One region of the Streptomyces sp. NPDC020965 genome, then DNA from elsewhere that is predicted to be linked to it. Evidence: riboswitches for the same ligand, from Rfam matches in the RefSeq annotation. Region 1 holds a riboswitch; each other region holds the start of a gene.
What was found. Region 1 has a riboswitch for cobalamin ahead of ACH4S7_RS06295 (ABC transporter substrate-binding protein). Riboswitches for the same ligand answer to the same signal wherever they lie in the genome.
Positions count from the first base shown of each region.

Region 2: linked by a shared signal. The riboswitch ahead of ACH4S7_RS10365 (ribonucleoside-diphosphate reductase subunit alpha) and the one ahead of ACH4S7_RS06295 (ABC transporter substrate-binding protein) in region 1 are both predicted to bind cobalamin.
Region 3: linked by a shared signal. The riboswitch ahead of ACH4S7_RS35775 (hypothetical protein) and the one ahead of ACH4S7_RS06295 (ABC transporter substrate-binding protein) in region 1 are both predicted to bind cobalamin.
Region 4: linked by a shared signal. The riboswitch ahead of ACH4S7_RS00325 (cobalamin biosynthesis protein) and the one ahead of ACH4S7_RS06295 (ABC transporter substrate-binding protein) in region 1 are both predicted to bind cobalamin.

Region 1 covers NZ_JBIRRE010000001.1:1,447,798-1,452,004, reverse strand. The annotation lists gene ACH4S7_RS06305 (amino acid permease) at 62-1,504, shown strand; gene ACH4S7_RS06300 (Mov34/MPN/PAD-1 family protein) at 1,607-2,038, shown strand; cobalamin riboswitch at 2,153-2,312, shown strand; gene ACH4S7_RS06295 (ABC transporter substrate-binding protein) at 2,356-3,342, shown strand; gene ACH4S7_RS06290 (FecCD family ABC transporter permease) at 3,339-4,207, shown strand, end outside.
Region 2 covers NZ_JBIRRE010000002.1:777,248-781,454, forward strand. The annotation lists gene ACH4S7_RS10365 (ribonucleoside-diphosphate reductase subunit alpha) at 1-1,887, opposite strand, end outside; cobalamin riboswitch at 2,033-2,176, opposite strand; gene ACH4S7_RS10370 (LuxR C-terminal-related transcriptional regulator) at 2,630-3,040, opposite strand; gene ACH4S7_RS10375 (B12-binding domain-containing radical SAM protein) at 3,547-4,207, opposite strand, start outside.
Region 3 covers NZ_JBIRRE010000020.1:54,020-58,226, reverse strand. The annotation lists gene ACH4S7_RS35780 (DUF4430 domain-containing protein) at 145-636, shown strand; gene ACH4S7_RS35775 (hypothetical protein) at 713-2,125, opposite strand; cobalamin riboswitch at 2,225-2,363, opposite strand; cobalamin riboswitch at 2,474-2,543, shown strand; gene ACH4S7_RS35770 (prenyltransferase/squalene oxidase repeat-containing protein) at 2,722-4,207, shown strand, end outside.
Region 4 covers NZ_JBIRRE010000001.1:62,217-66,423, reverse strand. The annotation lists gene ACH4S7_RS00330 (cobyric acid synthase) at 1-1,115, opposite strand, end outside; gene ACH4S7_RS00325 (cobalamin biosynthesis protein) at 1,112-2,080, opposite strand; cobalamin riboswitch at 2,197-2,339, opposite strand; gene ACH4S7_RS00320 (hypothetical protein) at 2,573-2,797, opposite strand; gene ACH4S7_RS00315 (anion permease) at 2,810-4,060, opposite strand.

The DNA.
Region 1 (4,207 bases):
CCGCCTCCGCGCGCCGGGCGTCTGCGGAGAGCGGATCTGCATGGAGAAAGGGCGCACAACGATGACCACAGTGCGGGTCGACAAAGAAGACGGGCACGAAGGCGAGGGCGTCGCCGGACCATCGGGCGGTGGCGACAGCCAGGGCTACCACCGCGCACTAGGCGCCCGCCAGATCCAGATGATCGCGATCGGCGGAGCGATCGGCACCGGCCTCTTCCTGGGCGCCGGCAAGGCCATCTCCAAGGCCGGACCGAGTCTCATCCTGGCCTACGCCATCGCGGGCCTGGTGATCTTCTTCATCATGCGGGCGCTGGGCGAGCTGCTCATGTACCGCCCCGTCTCGGGATCCTTCTCCGAGTACGCGCGGGAGTTCATCGGCCCCTTCGCGGGCTTCGCCACCGGGTGGACGTACTGGCTCTTCTGGGTCGTCACCGGAATGACCGAGGTCACGGCGGCGGCGCAGTACATGACGTACTGGTTCGACATTCCCCAATGGGTCTCCGCGCTGATCTTCACGCTGATCCTCTACGGGGCGAACCTGATCTCCGTGAAGCTCTTCGGTGAGCTGGAGTTCTGGTTCTCCATGGTGAAGGTCACCGCCATCGTCGGCATGATCCTCATCTGTATCGGCATCCTCACTCTGGGCTTCTCCGACGCGGGCGACACCGCCTCCGTCTCGCTGCTCTGGAGCGACGGCGGCTTCTTCCCCAAGGGCATCGGCGGCACGCTGATGACGCTCCAGATCGTGATGTTCGCCTTCCTCGCCGTCGAGCTGGTCGGTGTCACGGCGGGCGAGTCCAAGGACCCCGAGAAGACCCTGCCGAAGGCCATCAACACCGTGCCGTGGCGGATCGCCGTCTTCTACATCGGCGCGCTGACCATGATCCTGTCGGTGGTCTCCTGGACCAACTTCCAGCCGGGCATCTCCCCGTTCGTCGCCGCCTTCGACAAGATGGGCCTCGCCGTCGGCGCGGGCATCGTCAACTTCGTCGTCCTCACGGCCGCGCTCTCCTCCTGCAACTCCGGTATGTACTCCACCGGCCGGATGCTGCGCGACCTGGCGCTCAACAGCCAGGGCCCGAAGGTCTTCACCCGGCTGACCAAGAACGGCACCCCGCTGATCGGCACGACCTTCTCGGCCTGCCTGATGATGTTCGGTGTCTGGATCAACTACCAGTGGCCCGGTGAGGCATTCAACAAGATCGTCTCCTTCGCCACCATCTCCGGTATGTGGGCGTGGGTGATGATTCTGATCAGCCAGATCCGCTACCGGGCCAAGGCCGACCGGGGCGAGCTGCCGCAGTCCACCTTCAAGGCTCCCGGCGCGCCCTGGACGAGCTGGTTCGCGCTGGCCTTCATCGGCATGGTGGTCGTGCTGATGGGGATCGACAAGGACGCCAGGGTCTCGCTCTACTGCGCGCCGGTCTGGGCGCTGCTGCTGGGTGTGTCGTATCTGATGCTGAAGCGGCGGAACCCGGACGGCACGGCCTTCGCCAAACGCTGACCGGCCGGCAGGTGCCCCCAGCCGGAGGGCCCGGTGTCCGGCATGCGGACCGCCCCGTACCACTCCTCGGTACGGGGCGGTCGCCTGTCTATCCTGATCGGCATGTTGACGCTCACCCAGGTTCTCTTCGACAAGATCGTGGCGCATGCCCGCGCCGACCACCCCGACGAGGCGTGCGGCGTCGTCGCCGGCCCTGAGGGCACCGGGCGCGCCGAGCGCTTCATCCCCATGCTGAACGCGGCCCGCTCGCCCACGTTCTACGAGTTCGACTCGGCCGACCTGCTGAAGCTCTACCGGGAGATGGACGACAACGACGAAGAGCCGGTGATCATCTACCACTCGCACACCGCGACCGAGGCGTACCCCTCCCGTACGGACATCACCTACGCGAACGAGCCCGGCGCCCACTACGTCCTGGTCTCCACCGCCGACAGCGACGATGTGGGGTCCTTCCAGTTCCGCTCGTACCGCATCGTGGACGGCGAGGTCACCGAGGAGGAAGTGAAGATCGTCGAGCGGTACGCGGAAGTGTGAGACGGGCGGTACGCGGAAGGGCACGGCGGGCGGTACGCGACAGTGTGCGGCGGGCGGCGGGTGCTGGGCATCAGGGGGTGCGGCGAGTGGCGCGGCGGGCAGTAGGCGGGGGCGTGAAGATCGTCGCGCGGTGGTCCGGGGCATACTGACCCCCGGACCAACTGAACAGGGCGGCAGGACCCAGGAAGCCGGTGTGAATCCGGCGCGGTCCCGCCACTGTGACCAAGCGTTCCCGCTTGGCAGCCAGGAACTGACCCGCCGCCCTTCTCCCACCATCTAGGGGACGTGGAAATCCCCGGAGGAGGCCGTACCCCGTCATGTCCAGGCGCCGTTCCGCACTCATAGCCGCCCTGCTGCTCCCGCTCCTCGCCGCCACCACCGCCTGCGGTGCGGGCGACGACGACAAGAGCGAGAAGGGCTCCGACGCCGCCCAGCCGGGCGCCTCGTTCCCGTACACCGTCGACAACTGCGGTGTGAAGACGACCTATCGGGCCGCCCCCGAGCGGGCCGTCACCATGAACCAGCACGTCACCGAGATCATGCTCGAACTCGGTCTGGCGAAATCCGTCGTCGGCACCGCCTATCTGGACGACGCGGTCCTCCCGCGCCACAAGAAGGCGTACGACGCGATCCCCGTCCTGGCCAAGGAGTACCCCTCCAAGGAGAAGCTCCTCGCCGCCAACCCCGACTTCGTCTACGGCGGCTACGGCAGCGCCTTCGAGGCCAAGGACGGCCGCACCCGCGAAGAGCTGAAGAAGTCCGGCATCGACACCCGTCTCAACCTGGAGTACTGCACCAAGAAGCGGACCACCGTCGACGACCTCTACCGCGAGGTCGAGGAGATCGGCCGCACCTTCGGCGTCGGGCCCCGCGCCCAGGAGTGGATCGCCGGCGCCCGCGCCACGCTCGCGAAGACCGGGGAGTCGCTGAAGGGCCGCGCCCCGGTCCCCGTCTTCGTCTACGACAGCGGCGACAAGACCGCCTTCACGGCGGGCGGCAAGGGCATCGGCAATGAGCTGATCACCCGTGCCGGCGGGCGCAATGTCTTCGCCGACCTCGACAAGTCCTTCGGCGACGCCACCTGGGAACAGGTCGTGGCGCGCAAGCCCGAGATCGTCGTCATCTACGACTACGGCGCCACCACCGTCGAGCAGAAGAAGAAGCGGCTGCTGAACGACCCGGTGCTGCGCGACGTCCCGGCGATCAAGAACAAGCGGTTCGCCGTGCTGCCGCTCTCCGACGCCGTGCTCGGGGTGCGCGCACCCGACGCCATCGCCAAGCTCGCGGGGCAGATCACCCGGTGAAGTCGCGCCTCCGCTACGGAGCCGTGGTCGTCGCGCTGCTGATCGCCCTCGCGGTCGCGGTCGTCGCGGGCCTCGGCCTCGGCTCCGTACGCATACCGCCCGGGCAGGTCATCGACGCCCTGCTGCCGGGCGCCGAACCCAGCCCCTTCCGCACGATCATCATCGACGTACGGCTGCCCCGCGTCCTCCTCGGCGCGCTCGTGGGCGCCGGGCTCGCCGTCGCCGGCACCGTCCTCCAGGCCCTCGTCCGCAACCGGCTCGCCGACCCGTTCCTGCTCGGCATCTCCTCCGGCGCGTCCACCGGGGCCGTCACCGTCCTCGTCCTGGGCATCGGCACCACCACCGCCGTGGCCACGCCAGCCGGGGCGTTCGTCGGGGCGCTCTGTGCGCTCTTCCTCGTCTACGGGCTGGCCAGGCGCGACGGCGCGATGACCGGCACCCGGTTGGTGCTGGCGGGCGTGACCGTCTCGTACATCTTCACCGCGCTCACCACCCTCGCCCTGGTGGCGTCCGCGCGGCCGGAGCACTTCCGGGAGGCCCTCTACTGGTCGCTCGGCGGTCTCGGCAGCGCTCGTTGGGACAGTGTGCTGCTGCCCGCGATCGTCCTCGGGTTCGCCCTGCCGCTGCTGCTCGCGCTCGCCAAACCGCTCGATCTGCTGCTGGTGGGGGAGGAGGGCGCCACCGTGCTCGGGCTGGACGTGGCCCGTTTCCGTGCCGCCGTCTTCGTGCTCGTCTCCCTGGTCACCGCCGTGCTGGTGGCGGTCAGCGGCGCGGTCGGCTTCATCGGTCTGATCGTGCCGCACGCCGCCCGGCTGCTGGTCGGGGCCACCCACCGGACGCTGCTGCCGGTCGCGGCGCTCGGCGG
Region 2 (4,207 bases), on a different contig from region 1:
CTGCGGCTCGATGCACTCGTACACACCGGCGATGGAGGCGATCGTCGCGGTCGGTGCGATGGCGAGGAGGAGCGAGTTGCGCATACCGGTGGTGGCGACCCGCTCGCGCAGCGCGGCCCAGCGCTCCGGCCAGGCCGACTCGACGCCGTAGTGGTCGGGGTGGAACACGCCACGCGCCGTACGGGTCTTCTCCCAGGCCGGCAGCGGGCCGTGGCGCTCGGCGAGTTCGGCGGACGCCTCGTACGCGGCGAGCATGATCCGCTCGGCGATCCGGGTGGAGAGCGCGCGGGCGGCCGGGGAGTCGAACGGCAGCTTGAGCTGGAAGAAGACGTCCTGGAGGCCCATCGCGCCCAGGCCCACCGGGCGCCAGCGGCTGTTGGAGCGGCCGGCCTGCTCGGTCGGGTAGAAGTTGATGTCCACGACGCGGTCGAGGAAGGTGACGGCGGTACGGACGGTGCTGTCCAGCCGCTCCCAGTCGATGTCGTCGCCCACGACGAAGGCGCCGAGGTTGACCGAGCCGAGGTTGCAGACGGCCGTCTCGCCGTCGTCGGTGACCTCCAGGATCTCGGTGCAGAGATTCGAGGAGTGCACGGTGTGGCCGGGCTCGGCGGTCTGGTTGGCCGTCCGGTTGGAGGCGTCCTTGAAGGTCATCCAGCCGTTGCCGGTCTGCGCGAGGGTCCGCATCATCCGGCCGTACAGCTCACGGGCCGGCATGGTCTTCCGGGCCAGGCCCCTGGTCTCGGCGGACCGGTAGGCGGCGTCGAACTCGTCGCCCCACAGGTCGACCAGCTCGGGCACGTCGGCGGGGGAGAACAGCGACCAGTCGGTGTCGGCCTGGACGCGGCGCATGAACTCGTCCGGCACCCAGTGCGCGAGGTTCAGGTTGTGCGTACGCCGGGCGTCCTCACCGGTGTTGTCGCGCAGCTCCAGGAACTCCTCGATGTCCGCGTGCCAGGTCTCCAGGTAGACGGCGGCGGCGCCCTTGCGCCTGCCGCCCTGGTTCACGGCCGCCACCGAGGCGTCGAGGGTCTTCAGGAACGGGACGATGCCGTTGGAGTGGCCGTTGGTGCCCCGGATCAGCGAACCGCGGGCGCGGATGCGGGAGTACGAGAGCCCGATGCCGCCCGCGTGCTTGGAGAGCCGGGCGACCTGGTGGTACCGGTCGTAGATCGAGTCCAGCTCGTCCAGCGGGGAGTCCAGCAGGTAGCAGGAGGACATCTGCGGGTGCCGGGTGCCGGAGTTGAAGAGCGTGGGGGAGGAGGGGAGGTAGTCCAGCCGGCTCATCAGTCGGTAGAGCGCGGCGACCTCGTCCAGGGCGCGGACCGAGTCGTCCTCGGCCAGCCCGCAGGCCACGCGCAGCATGAAGTACTGCGGGGTCTCGACCACCTGGCGGGTGATGGGGTGGCGCAGCAGGTAGCGGCTGTAGAGGGTGCGCAGACCGAAGTAGCCGAAGCGGTCGTCGGCCTCGCGGTCGATGATCTCGTCCAGCCGGGCGGAGTGCAGCTCCACGAACGCGGCCGTGCGGTCGGCGATCAGCCCCTCGGCGTGACCGACGGCGACCGAAGCGGAGAACGAGACGGAGCCCTGGCCCGCCGCCTCCTCGGCGATGGTGCGGGTCAGCAGCCGGGCGGCGAGCCGGGAGTAGGCGGGGTCGTCGGAGATCAGACCCGCGGCGGCGTCGGTGGCGAGTCCGCGCAGTTCGGCCGTGTCCGACCCGGCGTGCCGACCGCGCAGCGCGGCGGCGGCGACGCGTCCGGGGTCGGTGTCCGGCAGATCGGCGGTGAGGTCGGTCAGGATCCGCAGCAGTGCGGTCCCGGGTCCGTCCGCAAGCTGCTCGGACATCTGCTCGGAGATGCCTGAAGCCGGATCGGCTGGCGCGATGGTCACGTGGTGCTCTCCCTCGCTCGGCTCGCGGGCCGACGGGCGGAGGAGGCGGTGCCGGGGCACATGCGTACCCCGGAAGAGGGCAGCACTGCGTACGGCGTCCACCGGCCCAGCCGCGAGGCCCGGACGTCTCGGCACCCGGGTCGGTCGAGCCGGGTGCGCTGTCGGCAGACGCTCGGACTTGCGGGTACGACAAAGCGCACCACAGCACACCGTTGCGGGACAGTTCCGGATTCACACCGGATTCCTCTGCGGACGACAGCGAGGACGAGCATACATGTGGGGGCGATTGGATGAGGCACCCCCCAGATGTTGTGTCGTGCCGGTGCGGGAGCGATCCAAAGACGGCCCTGCGGGCCCTTGGCGGGGCGGGCGTACGGGGGTGGGCGGGGTGCCTCGACGGAGGGCGGGCGGGGGCCCGCAGGGGCCGGGGAAGGGCCGGGGAGGGCCAGCGAGGGGTGTGTCGCGGGAGCCCCCGCCGGGGGGTTGGGGGGGGCTTCCCGGGCGGGGCGAGGGGGGGCTCGTGCGGCGGGAGACGCTTGGCTCCGGCGGCGGCGCGTGAGGGTGCGCGAGAGCTTGGGGCGTGCGCCCGGAGCGGTGCGTGGGGTGTGATGTGCGTCCGGGGTGGTTCACGGGGCGCGGGGTGGTTCGTCGGGGTGACCGAGGCCCGAGCGCTATCGGCCTCAGGGCCGTCGGTCGGGGGAAGGTGCCGGCGGTGGGGGGCACCGGCACCTACCCGGTGCGGTCAGCCCGAGGCGACCAGCCCCGACTGGAGCGCCGCCGCGACCGCGGCCGTGCGGTTGGTGACCCCCAACTTGATCAGGACACTGCTCACCAGCCGCTTGACGCCGTGTTCGGAGATGCCCAACTGGCGCGCGATCTGCCGGTTGCTGAGCCCGGCCACCAGATGGAGCAGGGCCTCCTCCTCGCGCGGGGTGAGCCGAATCGATCGCGTGGGCACCGGCCCCGCGCCCTCGCGCGCCCGGTCGAACAGCTTCCTGCCCAGGGGGAGCGGTAGCGGCATCCGCCCGGACGCCATATCGGAGAAGGCGCGGTGCAGCGAATCGGCCGTCAGATCCTCCCGGGCCAGATATCCGTCGGCCGGGAAGTCCCTGAGGACGTCTCCCGACTCGATCCAGGCGTCATCGACGATCACCAGCACTCGGGGTGCCGGGATGCTTCGCTCCGGTGGCGTCTCGGGTAGACGTTTCCTGTTGGACGTGGACAGGACAACAACATCCGTGGGAAGGCGAACGCGATCGGTTTCATCGTGCAGGAACTGGACGTTCGGTGCCGGAAAGGCCCTCGCGAGCATGCTCTGCAAGCCCAGCCGAAGCAGTTCGTTCTCTGCGTAGACAGCTATCCGGAGCTCTTTCAGCGGCTGACTCGGACAACTCTCTGTCGCTGCGTGTGCTGTGGTCACCGTTACCCGTTCTCCTCATGAGATCCCACCGAGGCGGGCTGTGTCTCTCGGGCTGCTCCATTCCCCGTGTCTGGATCTGGGCTCAGTCGGCGGTGGCTGCTCCGGACAGGGTGACTCATATTTAAGTGATCACGGAGGAATTTCTCTATATATATAAGAAAGTTTTAAAATCATGCTTGCTCTGACCTGGCATGATGCAAACCGGTCGCCGTGACATCGGCTCGGAGCGATAAGAGGCTTCAGTCAAGATTCGCGGTGCGAACCAGATCCTGGAACCTGACTTTGGTCAACATTCGGCCGATTCCCCACGCCGCGTCGCCGAACTGCGCGAGGTACGTTCCGATCAACTCGACCTGCTTCGGCGACAGAGTGAAGGTGCGCTTCCCCGGAGCGGTGAGTGCGAAACGCTCCACCGGGCCCGGATCGGCCGCGAAGGCGTCCAGATCGAAGCGGGCGTCCTGCCGGAGAGGTGTATCGGCCCGGCTGCTCAGCACATCCGCCAGCAGGAACCAGTGGTACTCACCGGCCTCGGCGATGAATTCATCGATGACCGGGGTGAGTGCGCCTTGTTCCTCCATGGTCGCGCGGGCGGCGTCCGTCGCGGCGCGGGAGAGGTCCCGGAAGGCGAGCGTCAGCATCCGCGCCCGATAGGTGTAGAGGAGATTGCTGCCGAACCGGCCGGTGATGTAGTCATCGATGTTCTCCTCGGCGTGGGCCGCCGCCTCCTCCCGCGAGGCCCAGAGCTGACCGCCGGTCTCCTCCCTGAACCGCGCCAGCACCGCGCGGAGGTCCGCCCCGGGCCGGCGCTCGTACATCAGCTCCAACCACCGGAACACATCGCAGCCGTAGGCGCGCAGCAGCTTCACCAGCAGCCCGAAGGTGGCGTCGTTGTAGGCGGCC
Region 3 (4,207 bases), on a different contig from region 1:
CAGCGCGAAGCCCCGAACCCCGGGTTCTCCGCCACCCGTTCGCCTGCCCCGCTCCAGGGGCCGCGCGACCGGGGGGGCGATACGCGCACGGGCGGTACGGGGTCTCGGGCGGGCGGCCGGGACCCATGCCAGGAAGGCAACGTCATGCGTCAGACCCTCGCCCGCCGCACGGTGATCACCACTGCGGCTCTCTGCCTCGCCCTCACCAGCGCGCCGGCCGTGGCCCACTCCACCACCACACCGGTGAACACGAACACGCCGGTCAAGGTGAACCTGACCGTCCAGGGCCCGAACGGCCTGCTCTTCAAGGGTCGGATCAAGACCAAGGGCCATGATGTGACGACCGCCACCGGCGGCACCCATAAGTGCGACGGCACCAACGGTGGCGCGAATCCGACCGCGGTGCCCACCCCGACCGCCGCGCTCGACGATGCCGCCCGGACGAGAAACTTCACCTGGGACGGCGCCTGGTACGCGTCGTTCGACGACTTCTCCGTCGACACCATCAAGCAGGTCTCCGGAGGCGGCGTGGCCTACTGGAACATATCCGTCAACGGCACCCCGACACCGGTCGGCGGCTGCCAGTTCCGGCTGAACGCCGGCGACCAGGTCGCGTTCACCTGGACCGCGTTCTAGACCTCGCCCCCTGGGAACGGCCCGGCGCGGGTCCCGGCTCCCCGGCAAGGGACGCCGGGACCCGCGCCGGGGTGGTTCAGCTACCCCAGCGCAGCGCGACGGTGTCGCCGAGGTTGATCACCTTGCCGCGGGTGGCCGCGGTGAAGGCGGCGCCGTCCACGCTGGCCTTCCAGGTCGAAGAGCCGCTGTTGGCCTTGCCGTTCACGGCCGTGATGGTGCCGGTGCCGTACGACGGGGTGACGGCCGTGACACAGCCGGCCGGGGTGGCCGCGGTCGTGGCGGCGGCGAGCACCTCGCCCAGGGTGGTCGTGGTGCCGGTCGGGGTGAAGGCCACCGAGCAGACCTTCAGGTTCCCCGCGCCGTCGTCGACCGTCAGCGCCAGCCGGGTGGCCGTACCCGCGGTGAAGGCGGCCTGGGCGACCCACTGGGGCGCGCCCACCGTGGTCGGCACCGGAGGAGTCGCGGTGAACCCGGCCCCGGCGACGGCGCGCAGACCGTCGGCGGAGGCGTACGTGGACGGCGTGGTCTGGCTGGGCAGGTACTTGAAGCCGCCACCGGGGTTGAACTGCTGGGCGATGAGGAAGTCCACCGGGGTCTTGCCCAGCGGGGTGAGGAAGTCACCGGTCTGCGGGTTGATGCCACAGGCGTTGAGACCGGAGACGGCCCAGCCGTTGGAGTTGGTGTTCACCCCGTACATGGCGTTGAACGCACCGGAGTTGCTGATGATCTTGCTCTTGAGGAACGCCTTGGCCTGGGTGATGTCCGGGTCGGTGTTCGGCACGCCCGAGGCGCAGAGGGCGGCCATGGAGGCACCGGTCATATCGATGTCGCCCGGCTTGGCCAGCTCGGTCGGGCTGCCCTCGGCCTTGCTGTAGTTCCAGCCGCCGTCGTTGTGCTGGTTGGCCCGGATCCGGTTGACCATCGAGGTCAGCAGCGACTGCGGCACCCGCTGCGCGCCCGCCTGCGTCTTGGCCCCGGCGAGGGCGAGCGCGGCGAAGACCGTGCCGTTGTAGTTGGCGGAGGGACCGAAGTAACCGGTCTCCGCGGTCTGCCAGTAGCCGTAGATGTCGGCGATGAGGTTGCGGGAGGCAGAGACGCGCGCCGGGTCGATGCCCGCCGCGTACGCATTGAGGGTGGCGCGCTGGTAGTCGGTGACCACCGGGGTCGCGGAGGGCCAGCCGGAGGTGGCGAGCAGGTCTCGGTAGACCTTGCGGGCGTTCTTGGTGGCGTCGCCGCCGGGCGTGACGTCCACGGCCGCCGTGCCGGCCGCGGCCAGCGCGCTCAGCGCCCACTCGTTGGACAGGCCGGAGCCCGCGTACGAACCATCGGCGGCCTGGAGGGACTTGAGGTAGGCGACGCCGTTGGTCTTCGAGGTGGCGATCTGCGCCGGGGAGGTGGTCGCGGCGGCGGGCAGCACCGTCAGGGCGAAGGCACCGAGAACGGCGGGCACCGTCAGAGCGATGCGGCGGGAGGTACGAGAACGGGACATGGCCTGCTCCTGTGATGAGGGACGCCGGCCGGACACACCTACTCCGCGACCGAGGCGCGGGGGTCGGGCGGCCGCCGTCCAAACGCGTGGGTACGGCTTCCTGTTGGAAAGCTGCCGGATGGGCATTCGGGCTCGGGACGGCCCCCTGCCGTCCCACACCGCTGCGCGTCAGCCCCGGATTCGCACCAGGTTCCCCCATGTGGCAGCCCTGGACGCTACCTGAGGGATCATGCCTCCGCCAGCCTCGGCCGACACCGACGGGGCGGCGACCGGGCGATGAGATTCAGGCCACCTTGACGCTGTCTTCGGCCGCGTGTTCCAATCCGCCTGATAAGCACTCAACCCCAGGGGAAGCCGGTCTGAATCCGGCGCTGACCCGCAACCGTAGGTCCGCAACACGCGGACGAGCCGGACTGCCTGGGGCCAGTCGCAGAGCGAGAAGCGCCGTCGCGGACTACGGCGTGGTACCGGATCGGCTTCCCCGCGAACAGGGGGAACATCGCCGACTCCACGGCCACGCGCGTACCGCCCGGCTGATTCGAGGGGCCGTGGTGGGGACCGCACAGCAAGCAGGCCGGCGCGGACGGACGGGGTTCGTGGCCTTGGTGTTGGCGGTGTTCCTCACCGTCGGCGCGGGAGTCGCCCTCGTCACCGGAACACCCGTCGCGGCGGACCCGGTCGAGAAGTGCACCGCCACCAAGGGCGCGCTCGTGGTCGTCGACTTCGGCCCCTTCGGCGGCACGATCGAGAAGGGCTGCGACACCACTCCCGGCACGGGCTTCGAACTGCTCGAAGAGGGCGGATTCGACACCACCGGCACCGAGCACGACGGCCCCGGCTTCATCTGCCGGATCGGCCACGGCGCCTTCAACTCCGGTACCCCGTACCCCACGCCGGAGAAGGAGGACTGCGTGCTGACCCCGCAGGCCACCGCCTACTGGTCGTACTGGATCGCCTCCCCGGGCGATGAGAAGTGGACCTACAGCCCGTTGGGCGCCATGGAACGGCAGCCCAAGGCCGGTGACGTCGACGCCTGGGTGTTCGGGGGGACCAGCGTCACGGGCAGCACCGGCCGGCCGACCTTCACGCCCGCCGATGTACGACCCGGCGGCGACGGTTCGCCCGATCCCGGCGACCCGCCGACGCCCCCGCCCGGCGAGGTCGCCGTCCCGGTCGCCGCCCGGTGGGTGACGAGCCGGCTGACCGACGGCGAGCGCGTCGTGGACGAGGGCGCCGAGACGCCCAACCACCTGCTGACCACCGAGGCCGCCTACGCCCTGGCCGCCGCCGACGGCAAGAGCAAGACGCTCGACAAGGTCACGGACTTCGCCGCCGCGTCGGCCACCGCGTACGCCTATCCGACGGGCAAGGACGCGGCGCCCGACCCGAACGCCGCCGCCCGTCTTGCGCTGCTCGCCACGATCACCGAGCGGGACCCGCGCGCCTTCGGCGGCCACGACCTCCTCGGCGACCTCAGGAAGAACGTCTGCACGACCGCCCCCGGCCCCGGCTGCACGGCCAAGGGCGACTTCCTGAACGCCGGTTACGGCGACGCCCAGGCGCTGGCGGTGCTGGCCCTGCTGCGTGGCGGGGTCACTCCCCCGGCCGACTCGGTGACCCGGCTGACCGGACTCCAGTGCCAGGACGGCGGGTTCACGAGCATCCTGATCGGGCCCGACGAGCACTGCGAGGCGGACCCGGCGACCACCGGCCTCATCACCCTCGTCCTCAAGAAGGCCGGCGGCCACGACGCCGCCGTCGCCAGGGCGCGCACCTATCTGAAGAAGGTCCAGCTCCGCGACGGCTCCTTCCTCGGCTCCGCGCACGCCACCGTCAGCAGTGTGATGGCCACCGCGTTCGGCTCCCAGGCACTGCGCGCGCTGGGCGACCGGGCCCACGCCGACGCGGCCGTCTTCTGGCTCTCCCACCAGCAGCTCGAAGGCGGCGGCTTCGGCTTCGAGGAGGGGGCCACGGACCCGGCCCTCTACGCGACCTCGCCCGCCGTGCTCGCCGCCCAGGACACCAGTCTGGTCACGCTGACCACGAAGAAGCCCAACCCCAAGCCCACGCATCCCCCCACCA
Region 4 (4,207 bases), 1.4 Mb from region 1:
ACCTCATCCGTGATGTGCTCACCGAGCACCTGGAACCCGCCGCAGATCCCCAGCACCGGACGGCCGTCGGCCGCCCTGCGCGCCAGCTCCCGCGCGAGTCCGCGCTCCCTCAGCCACTCCAACGCCCGTACCGTGCCCCGGGTTCCCGGCACGATCACGAGATCCGCATCGGCCAACTCCTCCGGCCGGTCCACGAATCGGACCACCACACCCGGCTCGGCGGCCAGTGCGTCCACGTCCGTGAAATTGGACATCAGCGGCACCGCGCACACCGCGACGCGCAGGATGTCCGCGCCGACGGGCGGTGCCACCACCGACTCGCGCACGGCTCCGCGCAACGAGACCCGCAGCCCGTCCTCCTCGTCGATGCCGAGGCCCCGCGCATACGGCAGCACCCCGTACACCTGCCGTCCGGTGAGTCCCCGGAGCATCTCAAGCCCCGGCTCCAGGAGTGCCACGTCCCCGCGGAACTTATTGACGAGATACCCCGCGACCAGCTTCTGGTCCTCGGCGCCGAGCAGTGCCGTCGTACCGAAGAAGGAGGCGAAGACGCCGCCGCGGTCGATGTCCCCGACGACGAGCACCGGGAGCCGTGCGGCCCGGGCGACCCCCATGTTCACGATGTCCGTACGGCGCAGATTGATCTCGGCCGGACTGCCCGCCCCCTCGCAGATCACGGCGTCATACGTGCCCCGCAGCTCCTCCAGGCACGCCACGACGGTCCCGAGCAGCGCCTCCTGCCGGCCGCCGCGCAGCGCGTTCCCCGGTGCGTCCGGCCCGCCGAAGAAGCCACGCGCGCTCAGCTCCCCGACCGGCTTGCCCAGCAGCACCACCTGACTGCTGCGGTCGCTCCCCGGTTTGAGCAGCACCGGATTCATCAGCGCCGTCGGCTCCACCCGCGCGGCCTGCGCCTGCATCGCCTGCGCGCGGCCGATCTCCGCGCCCTCCCGGGTCACGAAGGAGTTGAGCGACATGTTCTGGCCCTTGAAGGGGGCGACCTTCACGCCCTGCCGCACCAGCCAGCGGCAGATCCCGGCGGTGACGACGCTCTTGCCGGCGTCGGAGGTCGTCCCCGCCACCAGCAGCCCGCCACCGCGCTTCCCACGACCACTCATGCCGTCCCCTCCCGTCCGCGGACCCGCCGCGCTCCCCGGGTGGCCAACAGCCGCCCGGCCACACTCACGCCCAGCGCCAGCAGACCCACGCGCCGTGACAGCCGCACGGCGCGTTCGATGTCCGCGACCTCCACCGGCCGTCCCGCGCCATGGAGCACCGGCCGGTGCTCGACCCGGCCGCCGTACGCCAGGGTGCCGCCGAGCCGGACGCCGAGCGCTCCGGCGAACGACGCCTCCACGGGGCCCGCGTTGGGGCTCGGATGCCGGTGGGCGTCGGCCCGCCACGCCCGTACGGCGCCGCGCGGGTCGTCGCCCGCGAGCACCGCGAGAGCGGCCGTGAGCCGGGCGCCCGGCCAGCCGGCGAGGTCGTCGAGGCGGGCCGAGGCCCAGCCGAACCGGCGGTACCGGGGCGAACGGTGTCCGACCATCGCGTCCAGGGTGTTGACCGCGCGGAAGCCCACCAGACCCGGCACACCGGCGACCGCGCCCCAGACCAGCGCGCCCACCACGGCGTCGGAGGTGTTCTCGGCGACGGACTCCACGACGGCGCGGGCGATCTGCCGCTCGTCCAACGACTGCGGATCACGCCCGCAGAGATGGGGGAGTCGCGCACGGGCCCGGGTCACGTCCCCGGCTTCGAGGGCGGCGCCGATGGCGCGCGCCTCCCGTCCCAGCGACGTACCGCCGACGACGGTCCAGGTGGCGGCGGCGGTCAGGGCGACGGAAGCGGCGGGGGCGACCCGGACCCCGCGCGCGAGCAGCGCGGCGGCCAGTGCGGCGCCTCCGGCGCAGACGGCGGTGTGCAGGGCGCCCCACCCGCGGTGGTCACGCCACAGGACACGCTCGACGGCGCCCGCGGCACGACCGAAGGCGGCGACCGGATGTCCGCGGCGGGGATCGCCGAGCAGCAGGTCCCCGACGAGGCCGAGGGGGGCGCCGTACGCGAAAACTCGGTCGGCACGCATGGTTCAGGCCGGAGTCTCGTTCCGGACGGGTCGGGAGCGCGGGGCGCGACACGGGGGAGCGGCTGAACCGGGGCCGGGCATGGCGATATGTCCTCACTCAGGGTATCCGCGCCCTGGTTCGACGTGATCGACGGTGAGAGTTCCTGGCTTCCGGGGATGGTCGTCCTCGGTGACAGTGGCGGGACCGCGCCGGATTCGCACCGGCTTCCTCTGCTGACGTCGTAATGGCCTCGGCAGTCCACCACGCTGCGCGAACACCCGTCAACCTGCCGTTGACCTGCGACGGGGCAGTGTGCCGAGCCCCACACGGAACCGGGCCCAGTGGGGGAGTACGGGACGGCGTACGGGGGTGGACCCGGCCCGGGGGCGGGTGAGCCGTCCCCGGGTACGGCGCGGGCGTCCCCCGGCCGGCGGCGCCGGGAACGGCACCGGGCCGGAACATCGACGGCGATGTTCCGGCCCGGTGGGTGGTGCGGTGGTGCGGCGGTGACCTCAGGTCACGATCAGGAAGATCCCGTACGAGACGGCAGCCAGGCAGAGCGCGAAGCAGACATACGCGCCGGTGCGTGCGACGGCGACGGAGCCGCCGCCCTGGCCGCTCGCCGACGGCTCCTTGCTCAGGCCGATGATGCCCAGGGTGAACAGGCCCACCAGGGCCACGGTGGCGACGAGACTGATACCGAATACGGAGCCGAGGGCTGCCCAGTCGATGTTCATGCTGATCTGTCCTTACACCGCGGCCGGGCGCGTCGCCTGGCCGGGTTCGGAGGAGGCGGGGGTCGGGATGGTCGACTTGAGACCGTCCGCCACGGGAGTGCCGGCCGGGGGCGGGGTGACGGCCGCGATGGCCTCGGTCACGACGCCGGGAGCGTCGCCCTCGTCGTCTCCGTTGACGTTGGTGTGGTCGATGACCTGGCGGCGCGAGTACACCCAGATCGCGGCGGACGAGGCGACCAGGAAGATCGTGACGACGGCCATGCCCCAGTCACCCTGCCGGGTCACCAGCTCCGAGGCCGCGGCGACCAGACCGGCGGCCGGCAGGGTCAGACCCCAGGCCACGAACATCCGGGTGGCGGTGGACCAACGGACCACACCGCCCTTGCGGCCGAGGCCCGCACCCATCACGGCACCCGAGCAGGAGTGCGTGGTGGAGAGCGAGAAGCCGAGGTTGGAGGAGGCGAGGATGACGCTGGCCGCGCTGGTCTGGGCGGCGAAGCCCTGCTGCGGCTGGAGGTCGGTGAGGCCCCGACCCATGGTGCGGATGATGCGCCAGCCGCCGAGGTAGGTGCCGAGCGCGATGGCGACACCCGCCGAGACGATGACCCACATCGGGGGGTTGGAGCCGGGGACGAGCACGCCGCCCGCGACCAGGGCCAGCGTGATGATGCCCATCGTCTTCTGGGCGTCATTGGTGCCGTGGGCCAGCGAGACCAGACCGGCCGAGGCTATCTGGCCGGCGCGGTAGCCCTTCGCGGTGGACTTGGCGTCGGCGTTCTTGCCGAGCCTGTACGTCAGCCGGGAGGCCAGGTAGGCGCCGATGCCGGCCACCAGCGGGGCCGCGATGGCGGGGATCAGCACCTTGGTGACGACGGTGCCGCCGTTGACGCCGCTGATGCCGACCGAGGCGATGGTCGCGCCGATCAGACCGCCCATGAGGGCGTGCGACGAACTGGACGGAAGACCGACCAGCCAGGTCAGAAGATTCCAGAGGATGGCGCCGACGAGCGCCGCGAAGATGACTTCTGGGGTTATGCCTGATTCGTTGACGATGCCGCTGGAGATCGTCTTGGCGACCTCCACCGAAAGGAACGCGCCGACGAGGTTGAGCACGGCGGACATCGCCACCGCGGTCTTGGGCTTCATGGCGCCGGTCGAGATGGTCGTCGCCATCGCGTTGGCGGTGTCGTGGAAACCGTTCGTGAAATCGAACACGAGAGCCGTCACGATCACGATCGTGAGCAGCAGCGTGATGTGTTCCATTTACCCAGGCAATCTTTGGACGTCAGTGGCCCGGCGAACGTAGATAACCTGGATGAACGGAAGGTGAACTGGGGTGTACTTCGGGGTGTCTCCAAGTGAGGTTACGGACTCCACTTGCTCTCGGCGGGGGTTGATCGCGGCCCCCGG